DNA from 3 places in the Achromobacter mucicolens genome. Region 3 is predicted to be linked to each of the others. Evidence: predicted binding sites of a transcription regulator. Region 3 holds the regulator's gene; each other region holds the start of a gene.

Region 1 (6,951 bases), 1.5 Mb from region 3:
CCGCCGCCCGCGAAGTCCGGGCCGGGGATCATGGCGTACAGTTCTTCGTCGGGCAACTGCGGCTGCTTGATGAGCGCCACGCAGGCCTGCGCGACTTCGCGCAGGTTGTGCGGGGGGATCTCGGTGGCCATGCCCACGGCGATGCCCGAGGCGCCGTTCAGCAGCATCACGGGCAGGCGCGCCGGCAGCATCTGCGGCTCTTGCTGGCTGCCGTCGTAGTTGGGCACGAAATCCACCGTGCCCTCGTCCAGTTCGTCGAGCAGCAGCTTGGCGATCGGCGTGAGGCGCGCTTCCGTGTAACGCATGGCGGCGGCGTTGTCGCCATCGCGCGAACCGAAGTTGCCCTGGCCGTCGATCAGCGGATAGCGCAGCGAAAAGTCCTGCGCCATGCGGACCATGGCGTCGTACGCCGCCTGGTCGCCGTGCGGATGGTACTTACCGAGCACGTCGCCCACGACGCGCGCCGATTTGACGGGCTTGGCGCCGGAGCCCAACCCCATTGCCTGCATGGCGAAAAGGATGCGGCGCTGCACGGGCTTCTGCCCGTCGCCCACGTCGGGCAGCGCGCGGCCGCGCACCACGGACACCGCGTAGTCCAGATAGGCCTGCTCCGCGTAGCGCGCCAGCGTGATGGCGGCGTTGCCATCGCCGTCGCCGCCGGGCGGATTGGAGTCGAACAGGCCGGGTTGATTGGTGTCGGTCATGTTGTATTCAGGTAGACAATTTCATCGAAACGGCGTCAATGCGCCTCAGGCGGACGGGGCCAGGAACTGCGTGTCGGCGACATGCGCGCGCATCTGGGTGCGCACAGCCTGCAGCGTGGCGGCGTCCTGCCCGCGCTTGGGGATGATCACGCCTTGCAACGTGCCCAGGATGACGTAGAGGTGCTCGGGGGTTTCCTCGACCCGCCGCACGTCGGACCACGCCATGTGCCCGGAGGCGGTGGCAGTGGTGTCCGTGACGCCGTCCGGCCCGAAGTCCAGCTCGTGCCGCCCCAGGTAAAGGGTGTCGGGCTGCTTGGCCAGCATGCGGCGCGTGTTCATCTTCACGAGGCCGGGCAGCACGTATTCGTACGCCAGGGCCAGCAACGCGAGGATGCCCAGGCCCACCGCCAGGCCCTGGAAATACACCGGCAGCAGCGCACCCCAGTTGGGCCCCTTGCCGTCCCAGGTCTGCCAGATCAGGTAGGCAAGCAAGGCCACGATCATCAGGACGCCGAAGCGCAGATGGGACCGGTAACGGCGGCGGCGCAGTTCCGGCCGTTTGTACACATAGGCGGCGAAATCCGCGTAGTCGTCGGCGGTCAGGTCGACGACCATGCGGGCTTGCCCGGGCACGGTCGCGGTCATCAGATGTCGAGCTCCGCCAGGTTGCCCTTTTCCTCGATCCACGCGCGGCGTTGCGAGGACTCGCCCTTGCCCATCAGCATGTCGAACATGCGGGTGGTGTCGTCGGGAGTCTGGTCGCCATAGCCCACCGGCAGCAGGCGGCGCGTGTCCGGATTCATGGTGGTTTCCCACAACTGCTCGGGGTTCATTTCGCCCAGGCCCTTGAACCGGCTGACGGCCCACGCGCCTTCGCGCACGCCTTCCTTGCGCAGCTTGTCCTGCGCGGCCTCGAGCTCGCCTTCGTCAAGACAGTAGATCTTGCGGGCGGGACGCTTGCCCTGCGCCGGCACGTCCAGACGGAACAGCGGCGGCTTGGCGACGTAGACGTTGCCGGCCTCGACGAGCTTGGGAAAGTGGCGGTAGAACAGCGTCAGCAGCAGCACCTGAATGTGCGAGCCGTCGACGTCCGCGTCCGACAGAATGCAGATGCGGCCGTAGCGCAGGCCGGACAGGTCGGGCGTATCGTTGGGCCCGTGCGGATCCACGCCGATCGCCACGGAAATGTCGTGGATCTCGTTGTTGGCAAAGAGGCGGTCGCGGTCGACCTCCCAGGAGTTGAGCACCTTGCCGCGCAGCGGCAGGATGGCCTGGAATTCCTTGTCGCGGCCCATCTTGGCCGAGCCGCCGGCCGAATCGCCCTCGACCAGGAATACCTCGGTGCGCGTGGCGTCGCTGGACTCGCAGTCGGTCAGCTTGCCGGGCAGGACCGCCACGCCGGAACTCTTGCGCTTTTCGACCTTTTGGGCGGAACGCTGGCGCGCCTGCGCCTGCCGGATGGCCAGTTCGGCAAGCTTCTTGCCGTATTCCACATTGCTGTGCAGCCACAGATCGAGCGCGCTCTTGGAGAACCCGCCCACCAGGCGCACGGCATCGCGGCTGTTCAGGCGTTCCTTGATCTGGCCCTGGAATTGCGGATCGAGCACCTTGGCCGACAGCACGAAGCTGGCGCGGGCAAAGACGTCTTCGGGCAGCAGCTTCACGCCCTTGGGCAGCAGGCTGTGCAGCTCGGCAAACCCCTTCACGGCGCCGAACAGGCCTTCGCGCAGACCGGACTCGTGCGTGCCGCCGGCCGGCGTGGGGATGAGGTTGACGTAGGACTCGCGCACCGCGTTGCCGTCCTCGGTCCAGGCCACGACCCATTGGGCGCCCTCGCCCTCGGCGAAGTTTTCGTGGTCGGCGCCGGCGTATTGCGCGCCTTCGAAGAACGGCACCATCAGCTCGGCGCCCGCCAGGGCCTCGGCCAGGTAGCCGCGCAGGCCGTCCTGGTACTGCCAGGTCTTGGTGTCCCCGGTTTTCTCGTTGACGAGCGTGACCTTCACGCCCGGCAGCAGCACGGCCTTGCTGCGCAAGAGGTGGGTGAGCTCGCCCAGCGGAATATTGGGGCTGTCGAAATACTTGGCGTCCGGCCAGACGCGCACGCGGGTGCCGGACTTCTTGCGGCCGCCCTGGTCGTAAGGCGCCAGGGGCTCGGCGACATCGCCGCCCTTGAACACCAGGCGGCTAACGGCGTTGTCGCGCCAGACGACGACTTCCAGGCGGGTGGCCAGCGCGTTGGTGACGGACACGCCGACGCCGTGCAGGCCGCCGGAGAAGGCGTACGCGCCGCCGCCGGCCTTGTCGAATTTGCCGCCCGCGTGCAGGCGCGTGAACACGAGTTCGACGACGGGCGCGTTTTCTTCGGGATGCAGGCCGACGGGAATGCCGCGGCCGTCGTCTTCGACGGACACGCTGCCATCAGCGTGCAGCGTGACCTGGATCTGTTTGCCGTAGCCGGCCAAGGCCTCGTCTGCGGCGTTATCGATGACCTCCTGCACGACGTGCAGGGGGTTTTCGGTGCGGGTGTACATGCCCGGGCGCTGCCGCACGGGTTCCAGCCCCTTCAGGACGCGGATGGACGCCTCGTTGTAACGTGGAGTGGCCAAGTTATCCCCAACATCTGTGGAAAAAAACCGACATTTTACGGACAAGCCTAGATTCTGCGCGGCTCCGGGTGGGATGCGCACGACCTGACCAGGTCCGATTTCGGTAGGATGATGACAGTCACAACCGCCGTTCCGGACTTTGACCGCCCGGATCGCGACAGCTGCGCCGCAACATCCTACACAAAATCCTGCAAACCCTGTTGTTATTAACAGTGGTATGCCTGTTGTTATTGACAGTGGTATGCTTGAGTCCATTCCACAAACAAGAACAACGGCAAGGCGCGTCTTAACGCGCCTTTTGCTGCCGAACCGAGAATCACCATCATGAGCGACCAAATCAAGAACGTCAGTGACGCCAGCTTCGATGCCGATGTGTTGAAATCCGGCCAGCCGGTGCTGGTGGACTACTGGGCTGCCTGGTGTGGCCCCTGCAAGATGATCGCCCCCATCCTGGAAGAAGTCGCCGCCGAATACGCAGGCCGCTTGACGATCGCCAAGCTGAACGTGGATGAAAACCAGGGCACGGCCACCAAGTACGGCATCCGCGGCATTCCCACCCTTATGCTCTTTAAAGACGGCCAGGCTGCCGCCACCAAGGTTGGCGCGCTGTCGAAGTCGCAACTCACCGCATTCCTGGACGGCGCGTTGTAAATCGCGTGCTGTAACCGAGGGCGCCGCCGCATAGGCGGCGCTCATTCAGTACCGCGCGAGCCCGTCCGTGGCGCGCCGCCAGAGCCCTCCTTTACTTTTCCCCCAACACCCACCGCGATGCACCTCAACGAACTGAAGGCGCTGCACGTCTCGCAGCTGCTCGAAATGGCCGCTGGCCTGGAAATCGAAAACGCCAACCGCCTGCGCAAGCAGGAACTGATGTTCGCCATCATGAAGCGGCGCGCCAAGCAAGGCGAGCAGATCTTCGGCGACGGCGTTCTTGAAGTCCTGCCCGACGGCTTCGGTTTCCTGCGCTCGCCGGAAACCTCGTATCTGGCCAGCACCGACGACATCTACATTTCTCCGTCGCAGATCCGCCGCTTCAATCTGCACACCGGCGACTCCATCGAAGGCGAAGTGCGCACCCCCAAGGATGGCGAGCGCTACTTTGCCCTGGTGAAGGTGGACAAGGTCAACGGCGTGGCGCCCGAGGCGATCAAGCATCGCATCATGTTCGAGAACCTGACGCCGCTGCACCCGAATCGCGTCATCCGCCTGGAACGCGACATCAAGAGCGAGGAAAACCTCACTGGCCGGATCCTCGACGTCTTCGCCCCCATCGGCATGGGCCAGCGCGGCCTGATCGTCGCCAGCCCCAAGTCCGGCAAGACGGTGATGATGCAGCACATTGCGCACGCCATCACCACCAACTACCCCGACGCGGTCATGATCGTCCTGCTGGTCGACGAACGCCCGGAAGAAGTGACCGAAATGCAGCGCACGGTGCGCGGTGAAGTCGTGGCCTCGACCTTCGACGAGCCCGCCACCCGTCACGTGCAAGTGGCCGAAATGGTCATCGAGAAGGCCAAGCGCCTGGTCGAAATGAAGAAGGACGTCGTGATCCTGCTGGACTCGATCACCCGTCTGGCCCGCGCCTACAACACCGTCGTGCCGGCCTCCGGCAAGGTGCTGACCGGCGGCGTGGACGCCAACGCCCTGCAGCGCCCGAAGCGCTTCTTCGGCGCGGCGCGCAACCTGGAAGAAGGCGGCTCGCTGACCATCCTGGGCACCGCGCTGATCGAAACCGGCAGCCGCATGGATGAAGTCATCTATGAAGAATTCAAGGGCACCGGCAACTCCGAAGTCCACCTCGAGCGCCGCCTGGCCGAAAAGCGCGTCTACCCGTCCATCAACCTGAACAAGTCGGGCACCCGCCGCGAAGAGCTGCTGATCGCCCCCGACCTGCTCCAGAAGGTGTGGGTGCTGCGCAAGTTCATTCACGACATGGACGAAGTCCAGTCCATGGAATTCATCCTGGACAAGATGCGCGCCACCAAGACCAACGCCGAATTCTTCGACATGATGAAGAAGAAGTAAGCGCACCGTCCGCGCCCACGAAAAAGCCGCCTTCGAGGCGGCTTTTTCGTGGGCGGCTGGCTCAGTGCTCGATGAACTCCGGCATCCGGCGCGGCGAGGAATTGGCCGGCCGGGGCGTCTGCTTGTCCGGTTCCTTGCCCGAGGCGTCGATGGGTTCGATGCGCGGGTCGTCCCAGCTTCCCGTGACGGCGTATTCCATCGTCATCGCGCGCGCCAGCGGCTGCTTGAGGAGCCACTGCGTGACGAACGCGCCCAGGCCGATCAGCGGGTTGACCGCCAGCGCGGTGACCATTGCCGCGCCGCTGGCGTCCAGATTGGGAATCACCACCGCCTTCATGTCCCAGCGCTCCTTGACGAGGTTCACGCCGCCCGCCAGGACGATTGCGGCCACCGGACCGTTGATCTTGTAGCCTTCGGTATTCAGCGTGCCGTCGGCCACCTTGACGTTGCCGCGGATGGTGTCGAACGGAAACCCGTCCCGCAGCAGGTTCGTGGGATTGACGTCCAGCCGCGCCAGCCGCTGCAGCGACTGCAGCGACAGCAGCTCCAACAGGCGCGCCGTGCGGGAGTTCACGTGCATGAAGCGGCCGTTGTCCAGGCTGACGACCACATCGCCCACCACGTCGGCGATATCGTGCGTCCACGGCAGGTTGCGCCAGGTCGCCTTGCCCTGAATCGTTCCCTTGCCGTTGGACACGACGTTCTCAAAGCCGATGCGGCTCATGAAGTCGCCGACGTTTTCCAGCTTGAGCACGGCATCGACGGTCAGCCCCCGGTTCGGCCCTTCAAGCCCCCAATTGCCCGTGGCGTTCAAGGCCGCCGAATCATTGGTGATGGACAGCTTGTCCAGCCGCCATTGCCGCCCCCGCTCCAGGTTGGTGCCCGTCACCTGCAGCGCCCCCAGGTTCTTGCCATACAACAAGAATTGATTGGCCTGCAGATCGATCGCGGGAATGTCGGACAGGTCGTTGCCGGAGGCCAGCGCCTTGTCGGCCTGGTTGGAGTCGCCCTCGCCCGCAATGGACAGATGCTTCAGGCGGGCGGTGATCTGCCCGGCGATGGCGCCCTGCGCCTCGCGCCATTCCAGCGTGCCTGCCGCCTGCCGCGATTCCAGTTCAACGCGCCAGCGCGCCGGCGCGGGGCGCGTGGCATACAGCGTCAGGTCATTGAGGGTGTAGCCGCTGGTGTGCAGCGCGCCGGCAGCCAGACTGATGCGCTCGGGCTGCGGCAGGATGGGCTTGGAAGGCGGCCGCCCCTTCGCGGGCGCCACGTTGAATCCCTCGGAGACGGCATCCCAGGCGTCCATGTCCAGTTCGGGCAGGCTGGCGTTAAGGCTCAGCCCGCGCTCCGGCAGGCTGGCCGGCCGCCCGATGCCCAGCGCGCCGCGCGAAAAGTAGGCGGCCGAACCCTCGGCGGGATCCCGTTCGAACAAGGCGTTGACGTTATCGCCCAGGCTGGCCGTCAGCCAGCGCCGGTCGCGGGCGCCGCGGTCCTGCGCCGGCGACCATTGCAGCTTCAGCAACTGCGCGGACTTGGCCGGCTTGCCGGCGGGCGCCGGCATGTCGATCGCCATGCCAACCAGGTCGGACTCGGCCGATATGTCGATGGCGCCG
Region 2 (6,951 bases), 170 kb from region 3:
GGATGTTGTGCTTCTTGCGCGCGTCGTAGCTGCGCAGGAAGATGGTGAAGCCGTTCAGGTCGCTGGCCGGGATGCCCAGTTTCTTGAGGATTGCCGCGGGCAGTTCCTCGGGCGTGTGGTTCAACGGCAGCTTGATTTCAGACAGACGCAACATGCTTGGGGTCCAGACAGATGGGCGATCACAACGTCGCCAAACGCGGATTGTACTGGACGGCCGACGACGGTTTTTGTTCACCTTGCTGTCAGAAATCAATGCATTTTCGATGTTCTTACGTTGTCCTTAATGCAAAAGACTTTTCCACGTCAAGAAATTCCATCTGATACGGTCGAACGAGCGGATCAGAAGCGCATAATGCCGACACCTGCTCTTACGTCCCTTTTCAAAGAGCAGTCTTGATCTTGAGCAAGAAAAGAGCGTGTTGTCACTAGCTCGGGCAGTTCGTGTTTCCAGGTTGCATGTTCGGTAGCGCGCTAGGACAACTTGGAATATTCACGGAGATGTCCATGACTGATGACGCACAACCGCGCCGGCGGTTTCTGCAGGCGATGGCCATTGTGCCAGCGTCGACGCTGGCGGTCGGCGGCCTGACCGTCGGCTGTACCAACGCCGCCGACGGCGATGCCGCAAAGACGGCCAAGCCGTACGAGCCCACCTATTTCACCAAGGCCGAATGGGCCTTCATCGTTGCCGCGGTGGATCATCTGATTCCCGCCGACGAATACGGTCCTGGCGCCATCGCGGCGGGCGTGCCCGAGTTCATCGATCGTCAGATGGATACGCCCTTTGGCCACGGCAAGCTGTGGTACATGGACGGGCCGTTCCACACCGATCAGGCGCCGGAACTGGGCTATCAGCTCGACCAGAATCCCCGCCAGGTCTATCGCAACGGCATCAAGGCCTGTGACGCCTTCTGCGTGAAGACGCACGGCAAGGCGTATGCCGAGCTGGACAAGGCCTTGCAGGAGCAGATCCTGAAGGACCTGCAGGCCGGCAAGATCGCGTTCGAGTCCGTGCCGTCCAAGACGTTCTTCAGCTTCCTGCTTGCCAACACGAAGGAAGGCTTTTTCGCCGACCCGATCTATGGCGGCAACAAGGGCATGGTGGGCTGGAAGATGGTGGGCTTTCCCGGCGCGCGCGCCGACTTCATGGACTGGGCGGATCAGCCCAACGTCAAGTATCCCTATGGCCCCGTGTCGATCTCTGGGGAGAAGGGTTAAATCATGGCGATCAAGAAAGACAAAGTTGATGCGGTATTGGTCGGGTTCGGCTGGACGGGCGCCATTCTGGGCCAGGAGCTGACCGAAGCGGGCCTGCAGGTGCTGGCGCTGGAGCGCGGCGGCATGCAGGACACGCCCAAGGACGCCGAGTACCCCAAGGTGATCGACGAGCTGAAGTATTCGGTGCGCGGTTATCTGTTCCAGGACCTGTCCAAGGAAACCGTGACGATCCGCCATGGCGTGGATGACGTGGCCGTGCCGTACCGCCAGAACGGTTCGTTTCTGTTGGGGACGGGCGTGGGCGGCGCGGGCTTTCACTGGAACGGCATGCACTACCGCGTGCTGCCCGAAGAGCTGGAACTGCGCACCCGCTACGAAACGCGCTACGGCAAGAAGTTCATTCCGGAAGGCATGACGATCCAGGACTTCGGCGTGACCTACGACGAACTGGAACCGTACTTCTCGAAGTTCGAATACGTCTGCGGCACGTCGGGCAAGGCCGGCAACCTGAACGGCAAGATCGTCGAAGGCGGCAACCCGCTGGAAGGCAAGCGCAGCAAGGAATTCCCGCTGCCGCCGCTGGCCACGACCTACGGCGCGTCGCTGTTCGAGAAGGCCGCGCGCGAAGTCGGCTTCAACCCGTATCCCACGCCCGCGGCCAACGCCTCGGGTCCGTACACCAACCCGTACGGCGTGCGCCTGGGCCCCTGCAATTTCTGTGGCTTCTGCGAGAACTACGGCTGCTACATGTATTCGAAGGCCTCGCCGCAGACCACCATTTTGCCGGTGCTGCTGAAGAAGCCCAATTTCGAGCTGCGCACGCGTTCGCAGGTCATCAAGGTCAATCTGGATTCGACCGGCAAGAAGGCCGTGGGCGTAACGTACATCGACGCGGACGGCAACGAGATCGATCAGCCCGCGGATCTGGTGATCCTGTCGGCCTACCAGATGCACAACGTGCGCCTGTTGCTGCTGTCGGGCATCGGCAAGCCGTATGACCCGAAGACCAACGAAGGCGTGGTCGGCAAGAACTACGCGTACCAGATGAACGGCGCGGTCAACGTGCTGTTGCCCAAGGGTACCCAGCTCAACCCCTTCGTCGGCACCGGCGCGGGCGGCGTGGGCATGGACGACTTGAACGGCGACCAGTTCGACCACGGTCCGCTGGGCTTTTTGGGCGGCGCCAGCATCCGCCACGTGCGCTACGGCGGCCGTCCCATCAAGCAGACGCCGACGACGCCGGGCACTCCGACGTGGGGCACGGCCTGGAAGGCGGGCGTTCAGGACGCCTATCAGCGCTTCATGACGATCGGGATTTCCGGTTCGGTGATGTCGTACCGCGACGCCTACCTGTCGCTGGATCCGACGTACAAGGACGCCTATGGTCAGCCGCTCTTGCGCATGACGTTCGACTGGCATGACAACGAGTTCGACATGCTGGGCTACATGGGCAAGCGCATGGAGACCGTGGCCAAGGCCATGAATCCTGAAAAGCACTTCGTCGCCGTGCGCAAGAAGGGCGCCCGTTACGACACGCGCGTCTACCAGAGCACGCACAACACGGGCGGCGCCATCATGGGCTCCAATCCCAAGGAAAGCGTGGTCAACAAGTACCTGCAAAGCTGGGACGTGCCGAACGTGTTCGTGATGGGCGCCTGTGTGTTCCCGCAGAACATGGGCTACAACCCGACCGGTCTGGTCGGCGCGCTGGCCTACTGGGCGGCGCAGGCGATCCGCGAGCAGTACCTGAAGAACCCCGGCCCGCTGGTCCAGGCTTAAGGAGACGGAACAATGATCAAGCACACCATTGTTGCGGCCTTCTCGGCCCTCGTTGCCAGCGCCGCGTTCGCGGCCGACGGCACGCCGGCGTCCAGCGACGCGCAGATGATCAAGCAGGGCGAATATTTGTCGCGCGCCGGCGACTGTATCGCCTGCCACACGGCCAAGGGCGGCAAGCCCTTTGCCGGCGGCCTGGGCATCGATTCGCCGCTGGGCATGATCTATTCGACGAACATCACGCCGGACAAGGAAACGGGCATCGGCAATTATTCGTACGAGGACTTCGACCGGGCCGTGCGCCACGGCGTGGCCAAGGACGGACATTCGCTGTACCCGGCCATGCCTTACACCGCGTACGCCAACGTCACGCCCGAGGATGTGAAGGCCCTGTACGCCTACTTCATGCACGGCGTGGAACCGGTGAAACAGGAGAACAAGGACACCGACATTGTTTGGCCGATGTCCATGCGCTGGCCGCTGACGGTGTGGCGCTGGATGTTCGCGCCTGACGTTGCGACGGCGCCTGTCACGGTGAACACGAGCGGCGCGGACAAGCAGGCGCTGCTGCGCGGCCAGTATCTCGTCGAGGGCCTGGGCCATTGCAGCACCTGCCACACGCCGCGCGGCGTGGCCTTGCAGGAAAAGGCGCTGACCGACGCGGACGGCTCGGCCTTCCTGTCGGGCGGCGTGGTGGAAGGCTGGTTGGCCAAGAACCTGCGCGGCGACGCGACCGACGGCCTGGGCAGCTGGAGCAAGGAGGATATTGCGACCTTCCTGAAGTCGGGCCGCAACGGCCATTCGGCGGCGTTTGGCGGCATGGCCCAGGTGGTGGAGGACAGCACCCAGCACCTGACCGATGACGACCTGAACGCCATCGCGGTGTACCTGAAGAGCCTGCCACCCGTGAACAAGGACGCGACCAAGCCGCTGGCCTATGACGAAACCGTGGCGCAAGCGCTGCGGTCCGGCAAGGACAAGAGCGACGGCGCGATGGCCTTCCTGAACAACTGCGCGGCCTGCCATCGCAGCACGGGCAAGGGCTATACCGAAACGTTCCCGCAACTGGCATTGAGCTCGACGGTCAACTCGGCCGATCCGGCCTCGCTGATCCACATCGTGCTCAAGGGCGCGCAGATGCCGGGCACGGCCTCGGCGCCCACCGCGTACGCGATGCCGGGCTTCGACTGGCGCATGACCGACAAGGAAGTTGCCGATGTCGTGAGCTTCGTGCGGTCGAGCTGGGGCAACAAGGGCGCGGCGGTCAGCGCGTCCGACGTGGCCAAGGTCCGCAAGGACATCGGCGCGGCGCCGCAACCGGTGCGCGCGCAGTGATGTGACGATGTCGTGATTGTCTGTCCCGCCTTGTGATGGGCGGGACGCAAACGGCGCTGGAGAGCACAGGCTTTCCGGCGCCGTTTTTCATGCGTGAGTTGATGAGCCGCCGACCTGCCGAGTTTTCCCTGCGCGAAAGGCGGTGCGGGCAGTTCGGGACGGGCGGCGGGTTGCCGGGCGGCCCCGGGCCTGCGGTTCAGCGACGACTGCCGGCCTGCTATGATTACTGGATAAATAAACAGTCCAGCCGGCCGCCGCCGATGTTGCCCCCGCACCGTTACTACTATCTGCACAATTTCCAGCGCGCGCTGGCGTGGGTCTCGGACCGTTACGCCGATCTGCTGGACGAGGAAGATTGCCGCTTTCTGGCGGACTTCGCGGCGTTGCCTCAGGCGTCGCAGGCGTTGATGGTGCGCATGCTGATGCGGCGCGGACCATGGTTTCGCGCCAGCCGGCTGGTGTACGAAGAGATTCCGGCCGTCGAGGCAGCCGCCCGGCCGCTCGAAACGTTGGGGTGGCTGGATGCGCGGGCACCCATGTCCCTGGATGAACTGTTCGCGCTGTTGACCAAGCCCGAACTGTGCCGCGTGTTCGCCTCGCACGCGGCGGCCAGGCCGGGCGTGCGCAAGGCCGACATGCTTGAATCGCTGCGCGCCGATCTGACGCAAGCCCGGCCATTCTGCGAGTGGGCGCCGCAATCCGCCGAAGCCGTCTGGCGTGTGCTGGTGGCGGACCGTTGCGAACGCCTGCGCCTCATGTTCTTCGGCAATCTGCATCAGGATTGGTCGGAGTTCGTGCTGGCGGACCTGGGCGTGTTCCAGTACGAGACCGTGCCGTTCGATGCGGCGTCGCGGGCCTTTCAGACGCGGGCGGACGTGGATTGCTATCTGGCGCTGCACGCCTGCCGCCAGGCGCTGGACGAGGGGGCGGCGGTGGACGATCTGTTGCAGGCGGCGCAGGCGTGCATCAGCGGCAACGCATGGCTGGAAAAGCGCCGCGCCAAGGTGTTGCTGCGCATTGGACAAGCCTGCGAACGCGCTCAGGACTGGGAAGCCGCTCAGCGCGTGTACGCGGCCTGCGGCTATCCCGGCGCGCGGCATCGGCGCATCCGCGTGTACGAAAGGATGCAGCGCTTCGAAGACGCCATGGCATTGGCCCAGCAAGCCGCCAGCGCGCCCGAAAGCGAGGAAGAAAGCCAGCGCGTGGCACGCATGATGCCGCGGTTGCGGCGCGGGCTGGGGCAGGGCGCGGCGGCACGCGCCGCGGCCCCCATCCTGCCGCGGACGGAGCTGGCGCTGGCCCGCCCGGCGCAACCGTCCGCGGTCGAATACGTGACGCGCGATCACCTGCATCACGACGACGCGCCGGTGCACTATGTCGAGAACGCGCTGATCAATTCGCTGTTCGGATTGCTGTGCTGGCCGGCCGTGTTCGCACCGCTGCCGGGCGCGTTCTTTCACCCGTTCCAACGCGGTCCGGCGGATCTGGACGCGCCGGACTTTCATGCCCGGCGTCAGGCGCAGTTCGAGGCCTGCCTGGCCCTCCTTGATACGCCGGCTTACCGGGACGTGATTCTGCAGCGTTATGCGGATAAGGCCGGCCTGCAGTCGCCGTTCGTGTTTTGGGGCGCCTTGTCAGATACGCTGCTGGCGCAGGCGCTGGATTGCGTGCCGGCCGCGCACCTGAAGCTTTTCTTCACGCGGCTGCTGCGCGACGTGAAGGGCAACCGGACCGGTCTGCCGGACCTGGTGCGCTTCTGGCCCGCCGAGCGCCGCTATGAACTGATCGAGGTGAAGGGGCCGGGCGATAAGCTGCAGGACAACCAGATCCGCTGGCTGCAATATTGCGTCGCGCACGGCATGCCGGTGCGCGTGTGCCACGTGAGCTGGTTGCAGGAGGCCGCATGAGCTATGCGGTGGCGGTGCGGGCATTGTGCGAATTCACGGCGCGGGCGGGGAATCTGGACTTGCGTTTCACGCCCGCGCCCAGCGGCCTGGAAGGCATGGCTGGCCATGCGGCCGTGACAGGGCGCCGTGGGCCGGACTACGAAACCGAAGTGTCGCTGTCGGGCGTGTTCGGTGACCTGCTGGTGCGCGGGCGTGCTGATGGCTACGACCCTGCCGCCAACCAGCTCGAAGAGATCAAGACCTACCGCGGGCAGTTCGACAGCGTGCGCGAAAACCACCGCGTGGTGCATTGGGCGCAGGCAAAGGTGTACGGCCATCTGCTGTGTCAGGCGCGTGGCCTGGCCGACGTGCGGGTGGCGCTGGTGTACTACAACGTGGCGACCGAGGAAGAGACCGTGCTGGTGGAGACCCACCAGGCGGCCGACCTGGCCGCGTTCTTCCAGCTGCAATGCGAGCGTTTTCTGGCGTGGGCCAAGACCGAACTCGCGCACCGGCAGGCGCGTGACGCCGCGCTGGAGACGTTGTCGTTTCCGCATGGCGAGTTCCGCGCCGGGCAGCGCGATCTGGCGGTGGCCGTGTACCGCACTGCGCGCGATGGGCGCTGCCTGATGGCGCAGGCGCCCACGGGCATCGGCAAGACGCTGGGCACGATCTTTCCGCTGCTCAAGGCCAGTCCGGGCACGGGCCTGGACAAGGTGTTCTTCCTGGCGGCAAA
Region 3 (6,951 bases):
TCCGCATGTTCTTGTTCGTACGCGGCCGGCGTTGCCGAAACGAACACGCATTGGCGCATCCGCGCTTCGAACTCTTCGAGCTTGAGCGGGCGGTTGTCCAACGCGGACGGCAGACGAAAACCGTACTGCACCAACGTTTCCTTGCGCGACCGGTCTCCGCGATACATGGCGCTAAGCTGGCCGATGGTCACGTGGCTTTCGTCGATGAACATCAGCGCGTCGGACGGCAGGTAGTCGATCAGGGTCGGAGGCGGCTCGCCCGGCGCGGCGCCGGACAGATGGCGCGAGTAGTTCTCGATGCCCTTGCAGAATCCCAGCTCCTGCAGCATTTCCAGATCGAAGCGGGTGCGCTGCTCCAGACGCTGCGCCTCGACCAGATGGCCGTCGTCAACGAAGCGCTTGACGCGTTCGCGCAGTTCTTCCTTGATGGTTTCGATGGCGCGCAGCACGGTGTCGCGCGGCGTCACATAGTGCGAACCGGGATAGACAGTGAAGCGCGGCAGCTTCTGGCGGATACGGCCAGTCAGCGGGTCAAACAATTCCAGGCTTTCGATTTCGTCGTCGAACAGCGTCACGCGCAACGCGAGCTCGGCGCTTTCCGCCGGGAAGATATCGATGGTTTCGCCCCGCACGCGAAACACCCCGCGCGTGAACTCCGCGTCGTTGCGGGTGTACTGCATGGCGACCAGGCGCGCGAGGATCTCGCGCCGGGCGATCTGGTCCCCCGCACGCAGGATCAGCACCATCGCGTGATAGTCGCCGGGGTTGCCGATACCGTAGATGCACGACACGGTGCCCACGATGATCGTGTCGCGGCGCTCGAGCAGGCTCTTGGTGGCCGACAGCCGCATCTGCTCGATGTGTTCGTTGATGGACGAATCCTTCTCAATGAACAGGTCGCGCGTCGGCACGTAGGCCTCGGGCTGATAGTAGTCGTAGTAAGAAACGAAGTACTCGACCGCGTTCTTCGGGAAGAACTCGCGCATTTCGGCGTAGAGCTGCGCGGCCAGCGTCTTGTTGGGCGCAAGCACCAGCGCCGGACGGCCCATGCGCGCAATGACGTTGGCCATGGTGTAGGTCTTGCCCGACCCGGTCACGCCCAGAAGCGTCTGGTACATGAGGCCGTCTTCGACACCCTGGGTCAGCCCTGCGATGGCCGTGGGCTGGTCTCCCGCCGGCGGATAGGGTTGGTAGAGATGAAAGGGGCTGTCAGGGAAATCGACGAATCCCGGACCTGCTGCGGGAGCCCCCGCGCTTGGGTCTATTGCGCTCTTAGGCATGCTAGACTGTTCCAGGGTAAACCCCCCATTATCCACAGCACCTCGTACTGCGTCCACCCACCTCATCAGAGTCCCATGAGCACCCTTTTCGATTCCGTCGAGCTCGCGCCGCGCGACCCCATTCTTGGTCTGAACGAACAATACAACGCGGATACCCGCCCCGGTAAAGTGAACCTGGGCGTGGGCGTGTATTACGATGATCAGGGACGGATCCCGCTCCTGGGCGCAGTGCGCAAGGCCGAAACCGCCCGCATCGAAGCCGCTGCCGCCCGCGGCTATCTTCCGATCGAAGGCATTGCCGGCTACAACGCCGGTGCGCAGGCCCTGCTCCTGGGCAAGGACTCCGCACTGGCCGCCGCAGGCCGCGTGCTGACCACGCAAGCCCTGGGCGGCACCGGCGCCCTGAAGATCGGCGCCGACTTCCTGCGCCAGCTGTTGCCGGGCTCGAAGGTGCTGATCAGCGATCCCAGCTGGGAAAACCACCGCGCGCTGTTCGAACGCGCCGGCTTTGAAGTCGGCACGTACGCCTACTACGACGCCGCCACCCGTGGCCTGAACTTCGAAGCCATGCTGGCCGACCTGAAGGCCGCGCCCGCCAAGACCATCGTCGTGCTGCACGCATGCTGCCACAACCCCACCGGCGCTGACCCCACCGCCGACCAGTGGAAGCAGATCGCCGCCGTCGTGAAGGAAAACAACCTGGTCCCGTTCCTGGACATCGCCTACCAAGGGTTCGGCGACGGCCTCAAGGAAGACGCTGCAGTCGTGCGCCTGTTCGCCGACATGGACATGACCATGTTCATCAGCTCGTCGTTCTCGAAGTCGTTTTCGCTGTACGGCGAGCGCGTCGGCGCGCTGACCGTGGTCGCCGGCAGCAAGGACGAAGCCACGCGCGTGCTGAGCCAGCTCAAGCGCGTCATCCGCACCAACTATTCGAACCCGCCCACGCACGGCGGCACGGTCGTCTCGACGGTGCTGAACACGCCCGAGCTGTTTGCCCTGTGGGAAGAAGAACTGGCCGGCATGCGTGATCGCATCCGCCTGATGCGTGCTCAACTGGTCGACAAGATCAAGGAACACGGCGGCAAGCAGGACTTCAGCTTCGTGCTCAAGCAACGCGGCATGTTCTCGTACTCGGGCCTGTCCGCCGCCCAAGTGGACCGCCTGCGCGAAGAACACGGCGTCTACGCCGTGTCCAGCGGCCGCATCTGCGTGGCCGCGCTGAACAGCGGCAACATCGACAAGGTGGCAGCCGGCATCGCAGCCGTGCTGTAAATCACGTCGGCAGTGCGCCGTCAGCAGTCGAAACGGGACCTTCGGGTCCCGTTTTTATTGGCATCGTGCCCCGCTTGCTTTTTTGCGCTACGTCCCCCAGAATGGCGCTGTATATATGTACAGTCCGTTCACACCGGATCATCGCCATGGCCAGCAAACTCACGGATCGCCAACAACAAATCCTGGACCTCATCAGGCAAACGGTCGCGCGCACCGGCTTTCCGCCGACCCGCGCCGAAATTGCCCAGGCCTTGGGTTTTCGCTCTCCCAACGCCGCAGAAGACCACCTCAAGGCATTGGCACGCAAGGGGGCCATCGAACTCACGGCTGGCGCCTCACGCGGCATCCGGCTCAAAGATGCCGCCGCCGCGCCGGTGCAATCGTCGCTTCCCATCCCCGCGCTCGCCCAGCTTCTCCTGCCGCTGGTCGGCCGCGTGGCAGCTGGCAGCCCCATCCTTGCTGCCGAGCACGTCGAGCGCGAAGTTGGCGTGGATCCCAGCCTTTTCGCACAAGCCCCCGACTACCTGCTGAAGGTGCGCGGCATGAGCATGCGCGACGCGGGCATCCTCGAAGGCGATCTGCTGGCCGTCAAGAAGGCGTCTGAAGCGCGCAATGGCCAGATCGTGGTGGCCCGTCTGGGCGACGACGTCACGGTCAAGCGGCTCCAACGCCAGAACGGCCATATCGAACTACTGCCTGAAAACCCCGACTTCGAAACGATCGTGGTCAAGGCCGATCAGGAATTTGCGCTGGAAGGCATTGCGGTGGGTCTCATCCGCACGCAAGCGCTGCACTAGGCTGCAGTTCTCTGGCGGGCGCTCCCACCCCACCCGGCCAAACTGGCAGGCAAGCCCACCAAAAAGAAAACCCCGCTCAGAGAGCGGGGTTTTTTGCTTTCGGGCGTCAACAAGATCTGGTGACGCCTTTCGGCTTCGGGCACCCTCTTTCGAGGGCGCCCCGGCGTTCAAGACGCCATCAGTGCTTCATCACCGGGTCGGTCGAGCCAGGTTCCGCAGGTTTGGCAACCAGCGGCTCCTTGACGGCTTCTTCCTCGGCCAGGGGCTCCGGCAGACGCTCCAAGGCCAGTTCCAGCACCTTGTCGATCCAGCGGACCGGCACGATCTCAAGGTGGTTCTTGACGTTATCCGGGATCTCCGCCAAGTCCTTGACGTTTTCTTCCGGGATCAGAACCGTCTTGATACCGCCGCGGTGGGCGGCCAGCAGCTTTTCCTTCAGACCGCCGATCGGCAGGACTTCACCACGCAGCGTGATCTCGCCCGTCATGGCGACGTCGGCGCGCACCGGAATGCGCGACAGCGCCGAGACCATGGCGGTGGTGATCGCAATACCCGCGGACGGACCGTCCTTGGGCGTTGCGCCTTCCGGCACGTGCACGTGCATGTCGTGCTTTTCGAAGACGCTATCGGCAAAGCCCAGACGGCGAGCCCGCGAACGCACAACCGTGCGCGCCGCCTCGACCGACTCTTTCATCACATCGCCGAGCGAACCCGTGCGCTGGATGACGCCCTTGCCGGGCATGTCCGCGACTTCGATCGTCAGCAGGTCGCCGCCGACTTCTGTCCACGCCAGGCCGGTCACCTGGCCGATCTGGTTTTCCTTTTCGGCCATGCCGAACGCGTAGCGGCGCACGCCCAGGTAGTCGCTGAGGTTGTCGGCCGTGACGTTGACCGCCTTGACCTCCGGCGTCTTGCCCTCGGCCTTGGCGCGATCGCTTTGGGTCAGCAATTGCTTGATGACCTTGCGGCAGATCTTGCCGACTTCGCGTTCGAGCGCACGGACACCGGCTTCGCGGGTGTAGTAGCGCACGATATCGCGCAGCGCGCTGTCGTCCACGGTCAGCTCGGTATCCTTCACGCCGTTGTTCTTCATCAGCTTGGGCAGCAGATGGTCGCGGGCGATGTGGATCTTTTCTTCCTCGGTGTAACCCGACAGGCGGATCACTTCCATGCGGTCCAGCAGCGCCGGCGGAATGTTCAGCGTGTTGCTGGTCGCCACGAACATGACGTCCGACAGATCGAAATCGACCTCGATGTAGTGGTCCTGGAACGTATGGTTCTGTTCCGGATCCAGCACTTCGAGCAAGGCCGACGAGGGATCGCCGCGGAAATCCATGCCCAGCTTGTCGATTTCATCAAGCAGGAACAGGGGATTGCGCACGCCGACCTTCGACATGTTCTGCACGATCTTGCCGGGCATGGAACCGATATACGTACGGCGGTGGCCGCGGATCTCGGCCTCGTCACGGACGCCGCCCAGGGCCATGCGCACGAACTTGCGGTTCGTGGCCTTGGCGATCGACTGACCCAGCGAGGTCTTGCCGACGCCCGGAGGGCCGACCAGGCACAGGATCGGCGCCTTCACCTTGTCCACGCGCTGTTGCACGGCAAGATACTCGAGGATCCGTTCCTTGACCTTTTCGAGACCGTAGTGGTCGTTGTCCAGCACCGTTTCGGCGTTGCTGATCGAGTTGTTAATCTTGCTTTTCTTTCTCCAGGGGAGATTGATGAGCGTATCGATGTAGTTGCGCACCACCGTGGCTTCGGCCGACATGGGCGACATGAGCTTGAGCTTCTTGAGCTCGGCATCGGCCTTCTTGCGCGCCTCTTTGGGCATGTGGGCAGCGATGATCTTCTTTTCAAGCTCTTCGATGTCCGCGCCCTCTTCGCCTTCGCCCAGCTCTTTCTGAATGGCCTTGACCTGCTCATTCAGGTAGTAGTCGCGCTGGCTCTTTTCCATCTGCTTCTTCACGCGGCCGCGAATCCGCTTCTCGACCTGGAGGATGTCGATTTCGGTTTCGAGTTGCGTGAGCAGACCTTCGAGGCGTTCAGAGGTGCCCGTGATCTCGAGCATCTTCTGCTTTTGCTCGAGCTTCAGGGGAAGATGCGCGGCGATCGTGTCAGCCAGGCGGCCAGCATCGTCGATGCCAGCCAGCGAGGTGAGGATCTCGGGCGGGATCTTCTTGTTGAGTTTTACGTATTGCTCGAACTGAGCAACGATGGCGCGGCGCAAGGCTTCGGTTTCGGAGCCCTGCATGGCGTCCGGTTCGATCGGCGACACCTGGCAGGTGAAGTGCGAATCGGCGTCTTCGATGGAGTTGATGCGGGCGCGCTGCGTACCCTCGACCAGCACCTTTACGGTGCCGTCAGGCAGCTTGAGCATCTGCAGGATGCCGGCGACGCAGCCGATCTCGTAGACGTCTTCAGGCGTGGGGTCATCTTTGCCGGCGGACTTTTGGGCCACCAGCATGATGCTTTTGCCCGCTTCCATCGCGACCTCGAGCGCGCGGATGGAGCGCGGTCGGCCGACGAACAGCGGGATGACCATGTGCGGGAACACTACGACATCGCGCAGCGGCAGCAGGGGAAGGTCGATCGGGTCGGAAGGCAGGGTCTGGCTGGCAGACATATGAGGTTCCTCGGTATGACTCGGCGTATGGGGACGGGGCACCCGGGTAATACCCGAGCAAACTCGTCAATTACGTCTGTTATGGGAACAATAGCCGAAAATTCAAGATCTCGGCCGCCTGGATCACCAAAAGGCCCCAAAAAGGCCCTGGAACCGCCTTCAGTATGCGGCCATGTCGGGCGGCTGAAAAGTGCGATCGGGGATGTAGGCGCGCCCTAGGTAAAAAAACCCGTTACTAGAACGGGCTTTTTTGAAATATCAGGCGGCGGCGTCGCGGACTTCTCCGCGCTCCGGCTTCTCTGGCGCGGCATTTTCATCCGCGTAGATCAGCAGGGGCTTGCCCTCGCCTTCGATGGCGTTTTCGTCGAGGACCACGCGCTTGACGTTGCCCTGGGAAGGCAGGTCATACATGGTGTCGAGCAGTGCCTGTTCAATGATGGAACGCAGGCCGCGGGCACCCGTCTTGCGGCGCAGCGCCTTGCGGGCGATGGCCTTGAGCGCAGCCGGGCGCACGTCGAGCTCGGCGCCTTCCATGGCGAACAGCTTTTGGAACTGCTTGAGCAAGGCGTTCTTGGGTTCGGTCAGGATCTGGACCAGTGCGGCTTCGTCCAGCTCGTCCAGCGTCGCGACCACGGGCAGACGACCGACCAGTTCGGGAATGAGACCGAACTTGATGAGGTCTTCGGGCTCCACTTCGGAGAAGAGTTCGCCCACGCCACGTTCAGACTTGGCACGTACCGACGCCGAAAAGCCGATACCCGACTTTTCAGTACGGTCGCGGATGACCTTTTCCAGCCCGTCGAAGGCGCCGCCGACGATGAACAGGATGTTGGTGGTGTCGACCTGGACGAAGTCCTGGTTCGGATGCTTGCGGCCGCCCTGCGGGGGAACCGACGCCACCGTGCCTTCGATCAGCTTGAGCAAGGCCTGTTGCACGCCCTCGCCCGACACGTCGCGCGTGATGGACGGG

The links. The regulator LexA, encoded in region 3, represses DNA repair genes until DNA is damaged. The targets are predictions, from matches to a motif close to ACTGTATNNNNATACAGT.
Region 1: the regulator LexA is predicted to act here: its motif matches at 3,507-3,524, upstream of QEP15_RS08150 (DNA topoisomerase IV subunit B).
Region 2: the regulator LexA is predicted to act here: its motif matches at 4,555-4,572, upstream of QEP15_RS14290 (VRR-NUC domain-containing protein).

Annotation. Positions count from the first base shown of each region.
Region 1 covers NZ_CP123364.1:1,784,443-1,791,393, reverse strand. The annotation lists gene parC (DNA topoisomerase IV subunit A) at 1-704, opposite strand, end outside; gene QEP15_RS08155 (YcxB family protein) at 750-1,349, opposite strand; gene QEP15_RS08150 (DNA topoisomerase IV subunit B) at 1,349-3,310, opposite strand; gene trxA (thioredoxin TrxA) at 3,635-3,961, shown strand; gene rho (transcription termination factor Rho) at 4,079-5,338, shown strand; gene QEP15_RS08135 (YhdP family protein) at 5,400-6,951, opposite strand, start outside.
Region 2 covers NZ_CP123364.1:3,133,544-3,140,494, reverse strand. The annotation lists gene QEP15_RS14310 (NAD(P)/FAD-dependent oxidoreductase) at 1-154, opposite strand, end outside; gene QEP15_RS14305 (gluconate 2-dehydrogenase subunit 3 family protein) at 505-1,218, shown strand; gene QEP15_RS14300 (GMC family oxidoreductase) at 1,222-2,997, shown strand; gene QEP15_RS14295 (cytochrome c) at 3,010-4,329, shown strand; gene QEP15_RS14290 (VRR-NUC domain-containing protein) at 4,590-6,236, shown strand; gene QEP15_RS14285 (ATP-dependent DNA helicase) at 6,233-6,951, shown strand, end outside.
Region 3 covers NZ_CP123364.1:3,307,539-3,314,489, forward strand. The annotation lists gene uvrB (excinuclease ABC subunit UvrB) at 1-1,280, opposite strand, end outside; gene QEP15_RS15070 (amino acid aminotransferase) at 1,356-2,555, shown strand; gene lexA (transcriptional repressor LexA) at 2,702-3,352, shown strand; gene lon (endopeptidase La) at 3,531-5,981, opposite strand; gene clpX (ATP-dependent Clp protease ATP-binding subunit ClpX) at 6,240-6,951, opposite strand, start outside.